Regions from separate parts of the Streptomyces sp. BHT-5-2 genome, predicted to be linked through region 3. Evidence: riboswitches for the same ligand, from Rfam matches in the RefSeq annotation. Region 3 holds a riboswitch; each other region holds the start of a gene.

Region 1 (3,266 bases), 1.5 Mb from region 3:
GCTCCCCAAGCCGCTCTTCGGCGCGGTCGGCGGGCTCACCATGTTCAACATCTTTCTCGCGGTGCTCTGGACCTGAGCCCACGGGTCACGGGCCACAGGCCACACCGCCGTACCGACGGCTCACCGCGCGGTCATCCCGCTCCCGCTCCGAAATCCGGAGGCGGAGGCGGCGGATGACCGCGCGGTGGCGTGTGGCGGGGTGTGAGGGGGGTGGCGTGCAGGGCCGCGGAGGCGGGGGCCGTCAAGGACGCGGGGTGCGCGCCCGTATGTCGGTTATCCGGGCCGGACGCTGCCGTAGATCGGCATGCCGTAGATCGACTCGACCCGGACGCTGGCGCCCGGGTGCGGGGCGTGGATCATCTCGCCGCCGCCGATGTACATCCCGACGTGGCTGATGTCGTTGAAGAAGAACACCAGGTCGCCGGGTTGGAGATCGCTGCTGGTGACCCGGGTGCCGACCTTGACCTGGTCCCAGGTCGTACGCGGCAGGTCGACCCCGGCGGCCCGCCACGCGGCCTGCGTCAGCCCCGAACAGTCGTAGGAGCTGGGTCCGGTCGCGCCCCAGACGTACGGTTTGCCGATCTGGGCGCGGGCGAAGGCGAGCGCCTTGCCGGCCTTGGTGGAGTACGAGCCGCTGTCGGACGTGCCGCCGCCGGAGCCCTGTCCGGAGCCGCTGCCGCCGGGCTGCTGCTGGCGCTGCTGGGCCTCCTTGCGGGCCTGCTCGGCGGCCTTGCGCTGGGCCTCGGCCTCCTTCTGCCGCTCCAACTCGGCAAGCCGCGCCTTCTCCTGGGCGGTCAGCCGGGACAGCAGCTCCCGGGCCTCGGCCAGCTTGGCCTGAACGTTTCGCTTGCTCTCCTTCAGAGACGCCTGCGACTCCTGGAGGCCCTCCAGGCTGTGGGTCGCCTCCGCCCGCTGGCGGGCGGCGGCCGCGGCCTGCTCCTCGTAGTCCGTGATCGCCTGCTTCTGCCGCCCGGTGAGCTGCTCCATCAGGTGGTTGCGGTCGACGAACTGCTGCGGGTCCTTGGCCAGCATCAGCTGGGCGGTCGGGCTGATCCCGCCGGTCTGGTACTGCGCCGAGGCGAACGCGCCCAGGCGGCGCCGGGACTCGTTCATCTTGTCCGCGCGCCGGGCGGCCTCGTCGAGCAGGCGGTTCACGGTGCGCTGCTGGCCGTCCGCCTTCTCCTTGGCGGCGTTGTACTTCTGGGTGGCCACCTCCGCCTGCTGGTAGAGGTCGTCGACCTTCTGCTTGACCTCCTCGATGGTCGGCTGCGGCGCCTTGGGGGCGGCGTTCGCGGTCTGCGAGAGCAGCGTGACCGAGGCCAGGGCGGCGGTGGTGAGCCCGGCCGCCGTACGACGGCCGCCGGGTGTGGCGAGTATGGGGGTGCGCGGCTTGCGGTGGGACGCCAAGGCCGGCGACTCCTTCCGTGGACCGCCTACCGGGTTAGCTGTCGGGTTCGGGCGGTGTGCTGACGGAAGGCTTGCCCTACGACCCGTGCGCCCGCCTGGCGACGGTCGCACCGGTCGATTCACCCCGGTGGTGCGTGTCGGGTCCCCGGCTCCGGGTGCCTGACGGCAGGTCCGGACTCGGCGGGGGCGGCCCGTGCGAACGCTGTCGTCCGCTGGGACGGCGGGCTGCCCGAGCGAGACCGTAGCCAACTCGTGTGGCTCCTGTGAAGGCTGGTGTTCGATATGCCCGAAACCTTTTTGTGACCAGAATGTGAGCGGCCCCAGGTTTGCGCACCACCGCACACGACGGCGACCCCTCCGTGCGGTACCGGCCAATCCGCCACTCCGCAACCACGTGTCAGTGCGGCGGCCTAAACTCGGTGGGCGATGAGCAGCCTCTTTGACGACAGCTTCCTGGCGGACCTCGGCCCCGCGGACGAGGAGCCCCCGCCGCCGCCCGAGGACGAGCACGGCCCGGCCCCGGAGGAGATCCCCGCCGACCTCTTCGGCGGGAGGTTCGACGCGCCCGCGCCCAGGGAGCCGTACTACCGCGACGGCGCCGCCCGCCCGGCCATCGACCCGGCGGCGCTCCTGGAGGGGCTCAACGACCAGCAGAAGGCCGCCGTGGTCCACAGCGGCGGCCCGCTGCTGATCGTCGCCGGCGCCGGCTCCGGCAAGACCCGGGTGCTCACCCACCGGATCGCCCACCTGCTCGCCGAGCGCCACGTCCACCCCGGCCAGATCCTCGCGATCACCTTCACCAACAAGGCCGCGGGCGAGATGAAGGAGCGGGTCGAGCAGCTGGTCGGCCCGCGCGCGCACGCGATGTGGGTCTCCACCTTCCACAGCGCCTGCGTGCGGATCCTGCGCCGCGAGTCCAAGAAGCTCGGCTTCACGTCCTCCTTCTCGATCTACGACGCGGCCGACTCCAAGCGCCTGATGGCCCTGGTCTGCCGCGATCTCGATCTGGACCCCAAGCGCTTCCCGCCCAAGTCCTTCAGCGCGAAGATCTCCAACCTCAAGAACGAGCTCATCGACGAGGAGACCTTCGCCGGGACGGCCGCCGACGGCTTCGAGAAGACCCTGGCCCAGGCGTACGCGATGTACCAGGCCCGGCTGCGCGAGGCCAACGCCCTGGACTTCGACGACATCATCATGACGACGGTCCACCTGCTCCAGGCGTTCCCGGACGTCGCCGAGCACTACCGCCGTCGCTTCCGCCACGTCCTCGTCGACGAGTACCAGGACACCAACCACGCCCAGTACACCCTCGTCCGCGAGCTCGTCGGCCCCGGCACAGCCGAGGCGCCCGCCGCCGAGCTGTGCGTCGTCGGTGACGCCGACCAGTCGATCTACGCCTTCCGCGGCGCCACGATCCGCAACATCCTCCAGTTCGAGGAGGACTACCCGGACGCCACCACGATCCTCCTGGAGCAGAACTACCGCTCCTCGCAGACGATCCTCTCCGCCGCCAACGCCGTCATCGAGCGCAACGAGAACCGCCGCCCCAAGAACCTCTGGACGGACGCCGGCGCCGGCCCCAGGATCACCGGCTATGTCGCCGACACCGAGCACGACGAGGCCCAGTTCGTCGCCGACGAGATCGACCGGCTCACCGACGCCGGCGACGCCAAGGCCGGCGACGTCGCGGTCTTCTACCGCACCAACGCCCAGTCCCGGGTCTTCGAGGAGATCTTCATCCGGGTCGGGCTGCCCTACAAGGTCGTCGGCGGCGTGCGCTTCTACGAGCGCAAGGAGGTCCGCGACATCCTCGCCTACCTCCGGGTGCTCGCCAACCCCGAGGACGCCGTCCCGCTGCG
Region 2 (3,266 bases), on a different replicon from region 3:
GCCCGCTCACGACCGAGCCGCACCAGGCCGCGCAGCACCTTCAGATGGGCGGAGGTGCGGCGGGCGGCCGCGCGGGCAGCGCCCAGCGGCTCCACGAGGGCACGGAGGTCGAGGAGGTCGGCGGCCTCCTGCTCGGTGAGTTCGGCGACGCAGGCGCCCGCGTGATGGCGGGTGGTGACGAAGCCCTCGGACTGGAGGGTGCGCAGCGCTTCCCGCACCGGGACCCTGGATACGCCGTACCGCGCGGCGAGAATGTCCTCGATCAGTCGGCTGCCCGGCGCCAGTGCACCGGCGACGATATCGTCGCGAATCGCCGTGCACACCGCATGCGCGGAAATATGGCCTCGCATCGTCAGTGCCTCCGCCGTAATCACCGGGACCGCCGCCCCTGCGGCGACATTCCCTGACTTTATTCGACCGTTGGGAATTCTCCCTCGGGATCTCGTGAATTCACCGAAGCTTTTCGGCCGATGCGTGGGAGTCGGTACACGCCCCCGTGCCGGCCTTTTCCGGGAGACGACGGAGCCCCGGCCTGCCGGTGTGGCGGGACGGGGCTCCGGGGGACGGTGCTGCGGCGGGGTCCGGGTGGGTCAGACGGTGACGCCGTGCGCGCGGAGGTAGGCGACCGGGTCGATGTCCGAGCCGTAGTCGGGACCGGTCCGCGCCTCGAAGTGGAGGTGCGGACCGGTGGTGTTGCCGGTGTTGCCGGAGAGGGCGATCTGCTGCCCGGGGGTGACCGTCTGTCCGACCGTCACCCCGATCGACGAAAGGTGACCGTATTGGGTGTACGTACCGTCGTTCATCTTGATCACGACGTTGTTGCCGTACGCGCCGCCCCAGCCGGCCTCGACGACGGTGCCCGAACCGACCGCGTGAACGGAAGTGCCGTAGGCGGCGTGGAAGTCGATGCCGGTGTGGCTGCCCGAGGACCACAGGCCGCTGGACGCCTTGTAGGCGGTGGAGACGTAGGAGCCGGTCACCGGAGCGACGAAGGTGTTGAGGCGCTTGCGCTCGGCCTCGCGGGCGGCGCGCACCTTGGCCGCGCGCTCCTCGTCGGCCTTCTTCTTCGCCGCCTCGGCCCGCCGGGCGGCCTCGGCTTCGGCCTTCGCCTTGGCCGCCGCGGCCTCGGCAGCGGCCTGCTGCGCGTCCGCCTGGGCCTCGATCCGGACGGCGAGTTCGTCACCCATCACGACGGCCTGCCGGAGGCCGGTGTCGTGGAGAGCGGGCTCGTCCGTGGCGGCCAGCGCGGGCGACGCCACGGAGGCGACGACACCGGAGGCGGCCAGGGTGGCTATGCCGGCGAGGTTGCGGGTGGTGCGAGCGGTACGGCTCGCGCGGCGGTGCTTCCCGGTGGCACGGGTGAACGCCATGTGGCGGCTGGTCCTTTCCTTCCCTCTCGCCTACCGGGTTAGCTGACGGGTTCGGAGCAGGAAGGTCTCCTACGGGTTCCTCCGGGGAGGCGCCCGATTCACCCCAAGGGACATGTGGGTCCCCGGCTCCCCTGGCTCGCGCCGTACGGGGACTCGGCGATGGCTGTCCGGTGCCACTGGTGTGGCGGAGTTGTGACGAACAGCCGGACCGACGCTAATCGGGACAACTTTCGATCGGCAAACAGAACCGGATTTTTGTGCGCCACGCCACACGCGAATCGGGCAACCGGCACAACCGGCCGGGCATCCTCGACCGTCCGCGCAGCACGGTTCCCACCGGCCGTTCCCGCCGCGGGCACAGGGTGACATGGCGTGCACGCGAAGCGGCTCCCGTGGCAAGTGCCCGCCACGGGAGCCGCTTTGTCGACAGATGACGGGCCGTCGGGTGAGGGCCCGTCACACCGGGGGTCAGCTGCTGACGACCGTCACCTCGCCGATGCCCAACGCCTTGACGGGCTCGGCGATCTGCGCCGCGTCACCCACCAGGACCGTCACCAGCCGGTCCACCGGGAAGGCGTTGACGACCGCGGCGGTCGCCTCGACGGTGCCGGTCTCCGCGAGCCGGACGTACAACTGCGCCTGGTAGTCGTCCGGGAGCTGCTGCTCCACCTGGTCGGCCAGCGTGCCGGCGACCGCGGCGGCGGTCTCGTACTTCAGCGGTGCGACACCGACGAGGTTCTGCACCGCCACGTCGCGCTCGGCGTCCGTCAGCCCCTCCGCCGCGAGGGTCCGCAGCACCGTCCACAGGTCCTGGAGCGCCGGCCCGGTGGACGCGGTGTCCACCGACCCGCTGATGGCGAGCAGGGCGGCGCCGGTGGCCCCCTCCGGGGAGGACGGGGCGCTGGAGCGCAGTACCTGCCCGAAGGAGCGCACCCCGTAGGTGTAGCCCTTCTCCTCGCGCAGCACCCGGTCCAGACGGGAGGTGAGGGTGCCGCCCAGGCAGTACGTGCCGAGCACCTGGGCGGGCCATACCTGGTCGTGCCGGTCGGCACCGATCCGCCCGATGAGCAGTTGCGTCTGGACGGCACCGGGACGGTCGACGATCACCACGCGGCCGGTGTCGTCGGCGACCACCGGGGAGGGCTGCCGCGGTTCGGCGGTGGAGCCCGTCCAGGCGCCGAGGGTGTCGGCCAGCGCCGCGGCCAGGTCGACGCCGGTGAAGTCGCCGACGACGACGGCGGTGCCGGTGGCGGGGCGGACATGGGCGTCGTAGAAGGCGCGGACGGCGGTCGCGTCGATCCGGGCGACCGTCTCCTCGGTGCCCTGACGGGGCCGCGACATCCGTGAGGTGGCCGGGAACAGCTCCTTGGAGAGCGCCATCGCGGCGCGCCGGGCCGGGTTGGCCAGCTCGTGCGGGATCTCGTCGAGGCGGTTGCGGACCAGCCGCTCGATCTCGCTGTCCGGGAAGGCCGGGGCGCGCAGCGCGTCGGCGAGCAGGCCGAGGGCGCGCGGCAACCGGGAGGCGGGGACCTCCAGGGCGACCCGTACACCGGGGTGGTCGGCGTGCGCGTCCAGGGTGGCGCCGCAGCGCTCCAGCTCGGCGGCGAACTCCTCGGCGGTGTGCTTGTCGGTGCCCTCGGACAGCGCGCGGGCCATGATCGTGGCGACGCCGTCGAGGCCCTCGGGCTCGGCCTCCAGGGGCGCGACGAGGTTGATCTCCACCGCGACGACCTGCTGGCCGGGGCGGTGGCTGGTCAGCAGGGTCAGACCGTTCGCCAGCCGGCTGCGCTCGGGCGCGGGGAAGGCCCACGGCTTGGGAGCGCCGCCCCGGGGCTGCGGGTGGAACTCCATGGTGCTCACGGGGGCGTCTGCGGGGGTGGTGGCGTCGGTCACTTG
Region 3 (3,266 bases):
CCCGCATCTGGGATACGGGCACGGCATCCACTACTGCCTCGGCGCACCCCTGGCCCGCCTCGAAGGGCAGACCGCGCTGGCGACGCTGCTGACCCGCCTCCCGGACCTCCGACTTGCGGCGGAACCTGACGATTTGCGCTGGCGCGGCGGGCTCATCATGCGCGGACTGCGCACCCTGCCGGTCGAGTTCACCGTCGAGCCGCCCCGGGCGGGGGTCTGACCAGCGGCGGCCCCGGAATTGACACTTCGTCACATACGTGACCATTGCGTGATCTCCGCTACACCGGCTTGTGACTGCCGGTGACCCCGGCTACCTTTCCTCCGACGATCGGGGGCGGTCCCGGGGTCGCCGCACGGCACCCCTCGCCACCGCCGATCCGACAACTCAACCGCCGCTCGAAAGGCAACCGCATGCGTTCCGGGAACGGTCGGCACCGTCGCCCCCGACAGGCACCGGCCATCTTTGTCACGGCCGGAGTGACCGGCGCGGGCCTGGCCCTGCCGCTGTTCACCGCGGGCGGTGCGCACGCCGCCGACGCCTCGACCTGGGACCGCGTCGCACAGTGCGAGAGCGGCGGGGTCTGGAGCGCCGCCACCGGCAACGGCTTCTACGGCGGCCTCCAGCTCACCCAGGAGATGTGGGACGACTACGGCGGCTCCGCCTACGCCTCCCGCCCCGACCTCGCCAGCCGCGCCCAGCAGATAGCCGTGGCCGAGGCGATACTCCACGACCGCGGCCCGGACGCGTTCCCCAGCTGCGCGCTGCACGCCGGACTGACCAAGGGCGGCCCCGCGCCCAGCGTGGACCCGGGCGCCACCAGCCGCCCGTCGCCGCGCCCGACGCACGGCGGCTCCGACGGCCGCCACTCCGGCACGAAGGGGGACGCGGACGGCGCGGGCCCGGGCACCCCGACCCCCGGGCCGTCCGACGGCGACTCCGGTGCCCCGGCCGACCCGTCGGCCACACCGGACCCGTCCGGCTCGTCCTCCGCCGCCCCCTCGCCGTCCGACTCGGCGTCCCCGTCCGACTCCGGGACCCCGAGCCCCTCCGGCTCCGCGTCGCCGTCGGACCCGGCCCCCGGTACGCCGTCGGCCTCCCCGTCCGACGACCCGTCCGCCCCGGCCGACCCATCGGGCTCGTCCGATCCCACGGACCCGGCGCAGCAGCCGACGCGGCACCCGGCGCACCCCACGGACCCCGCCTCCCCGTCCCCCTCGGACTCCGCCGACCCCACCGGTCCCACCGACACCGACGGCCCCGACAGCCCCTCCCTGCCTCCCGCCACCGGCAAGCACCGCGGTGCGCCGGGCGACGGTGCGGACGACGGGGACTCCCGGGACGGCGGCAGCGGCCGGCACGCCTCGCGCGGCGGGCAGACGCACCGGACGCCCCCGGCGGACGCCGGCAGCTACCGCGTTCGCCCGGGTGACAACCTGTCAGCGATCGCCTCGAGCCATGACCTGCCGGGCGGCTGGCCCGCGCTCTACCACCGCAACCAGGGCGTCATCGGCTCCGACGCCGATCTGATCCACCCGGGCCAGCTGCTCGATCTCGGGCGGAAGCAGGGGTAGTTACCGGCAGTTCGCCGGATTTCCCGCCGTTTCGTAAAAGTGAGATATGGCTCTCGTTGCGGGGGGCGGGGTGCACCCCGCCCCCCGCTCCCATAACGGGGTCTACCTGCGGAAACAGTCCGTGCATTGATCAAAAACGGTCAACTTGGTTCAGAAGATGGGGTTTGAACACCAACAGGGTTACTGCTTACGGTCAGGACCGCTCGCCAAAGCGGGCCCTTCGATCGCACGCCGAGTCCTGCCGGCGGTCGGAGTCGACGACGCGCAAGCGCCGAAGGCAGGAGCGGGGGACCCAAGGTAAGTGCCGGCCCCGCCCGTGAGAACGGGTCGACCGGCTTGGGGTGAAGTCGCGTGTGCAGCACACGCGGCCGGGCAGCTCACACGGCCCGAACCCGACAGCTCACCTCGTAGGCGTCGGTGAGGAAACGAACGCACGATGCTGATCAACAAGGGCAAGCACCGCCGCAGCTCCAAGGCCGTCCGCGTCGCCACCCTGGCCGGTGTCGCCGGCGCCGCCGTGGCCGTCCCGCTGATGGGCGCCACCTCCGCCTCCGCCGCCTCGGTCGCCACCTGGGACAAGGTCGCCCAGTGCGAGTCCGGCGGCAACTGGTCGATCAACACCGGCAACGGCTACTACGGTGGCCTGCAGTTCTCGAACTCCAGCTGGGCCGCCGCCGGCGGTACCAAGTACGCGGCCCGCGCCGACCTGGCCACCAAGTCCCAGCAGATCGCCGTCGCCGAGAAGCTGCTCGCCATGCAGGGCCCGGGCGCCTGGACCTGCGCCCCCGCCGGCGGCCTCACCGCGGGCGGCCCGTCCCCCGACCTCGACACCTCCGGCTCCACCGCCAAGAAGAGCCAGGGCACCGAGACCACCAAGAAGAGCCAGGGCACCACCAAGAAGTCCGCCCCGGCCCGCGAGAAGGTCGAGAAGGCCCAGCCGGCCCCGCAGCACCGCTCCGGCGACACCTACACCGTCAAGGCCGGCGACACCCTCGCCAAGATCGCCAAGGCGCACGGCACCAACTGGAAGGCGCTCTACGCCGCCAACAAGTCCGTCGTCGGCGGCAACCCCAACCTGATCTTCCCGGGTCAGAAGCTCAGCGTCTGAGCCGTACCGGCCACCTGAGAGACCCGCGAGAGCTGCCCCGCCGCGGCGCGTACCCCCGAGCGCGCCACGGCGGGGCTTCTCCGTTCCCGGGCCCGGCCGGCGGCCCGGCGCAGCGTTCCCCGCATAGCGAACATTGCGCGGAAACCTCCCGTGAACTGGGCTTTCGACGCGCTTGTTGGGGTTTTTCGTCCCACGGAGCGGGCCACGGGCGAGCGGATCACGCCAGGGCCGTTAGGCTCATGCCGAGAACTCCAGACACCCATGAAGGAGACAACGTGCCGTCCATCGACGTCGTCGTAGCCCGCGAAATTCTCGACTCGCGAGGTAATCCCACGGTCGAGGTCGAGGTCGGCCTCGACGACGGCAGCACCGGCCGTGCCGCCGTGCCGTCGGGTGCCTCCACCGGCGCCTTCGAGGCCGTCGAGCTGCGGGACGGCGACCCCAACCGCTACCTCGGCAAGGGCGTGGAGAAGGCCGTCCTCGCCGTCATCGAGCAGATCGGCCCGGAGCTGGTCGGCTACGACGCGACCGAGCAGCGGCTGATCGACCAGGCGATGTTCGACCTGGACGCCACCGACAACAAGGG

The links. A riboswitch is a leader RNA that binds a small molecule or an ion and turns the genes downstream of it on or off. The one in region 3 is predicted to bind cyclic di-AMP.
Positions count from the first base shown of each region.
Region 1: linked by a shared signal. The riboswitch ahead of K2224_RS10085 (C40 family peptidase) and the one ahead of K2224_RS03215 (transglycosylase family protein) in region 3 are both predicted to bind cyclic di-AMP.
Region 2: linked by a shared signal. The riboswitch ahead of K2224_RS35020 (M23 family metallopeptidase) and the one ahead of K2224_RS03215 (transglycosylase family protein) in region 3 are both predicted to bind cyclic di-AMP.

Region 1 covers NZ_CP081496.1:2,270,166-2,273,431, forward strand. Annotated here, with positions in the region: gene K2224_RS10080 (hypothetical protein) at 1-76, shown strand, start outside; gene K2224_RS10085 (C40 family peptidase) at 274-1,407, opposite strand; cyclic di-AMP (ydaO/yuaA leader) riboswitch at 1,415-1,585, opposite strand; gene pcrA (DNA helicase PcrA) at 1,834-3,266, shown strand, end outside.
Region 2 covers NZ_CP081497.1:1,620,772-1,624,037, reverse strand. Annotated here, with positions in the region: gene K2224_RS35025 (GntR family transcriptional regulator) at 1-350, opposite strand, end outside; gene K2224_RS35020 (M23 family metallopeptidase) at 591-1,370, opposite strand; cyclic di-AMP (ydaO/yuaA leader) riboswitch at 1,383-1,539, opposite strand; gene K2224_RS35015 (pitrilysin family protein) at 1,839-3,221, opposite strand; gene K2224_RS35010 (pitrilysin family protein) at 3,260-3,266, opposite strand, start outside.
Region 3 covers NZ_CP081496.1:770,603-773,868, reverse strand. Annotated here, with positions in the region: gene K2224_RS03225 (cytochrome P450) at 1-220, shown strand, start outside; gene K2224_RS03220 (transglycosylase family protein) at 478-1,572, shown strand; cyclic di-AMP (ydaO/yuaA leader) riboswitch at 1,832-2,001, shown strand; gene K2224_RS03215 (transglycosylase family protein) at 2,009-2,680, shown strand; gene eno (phosphopyruvate hydratase) at 2,920-3,266, shown strand, end outside.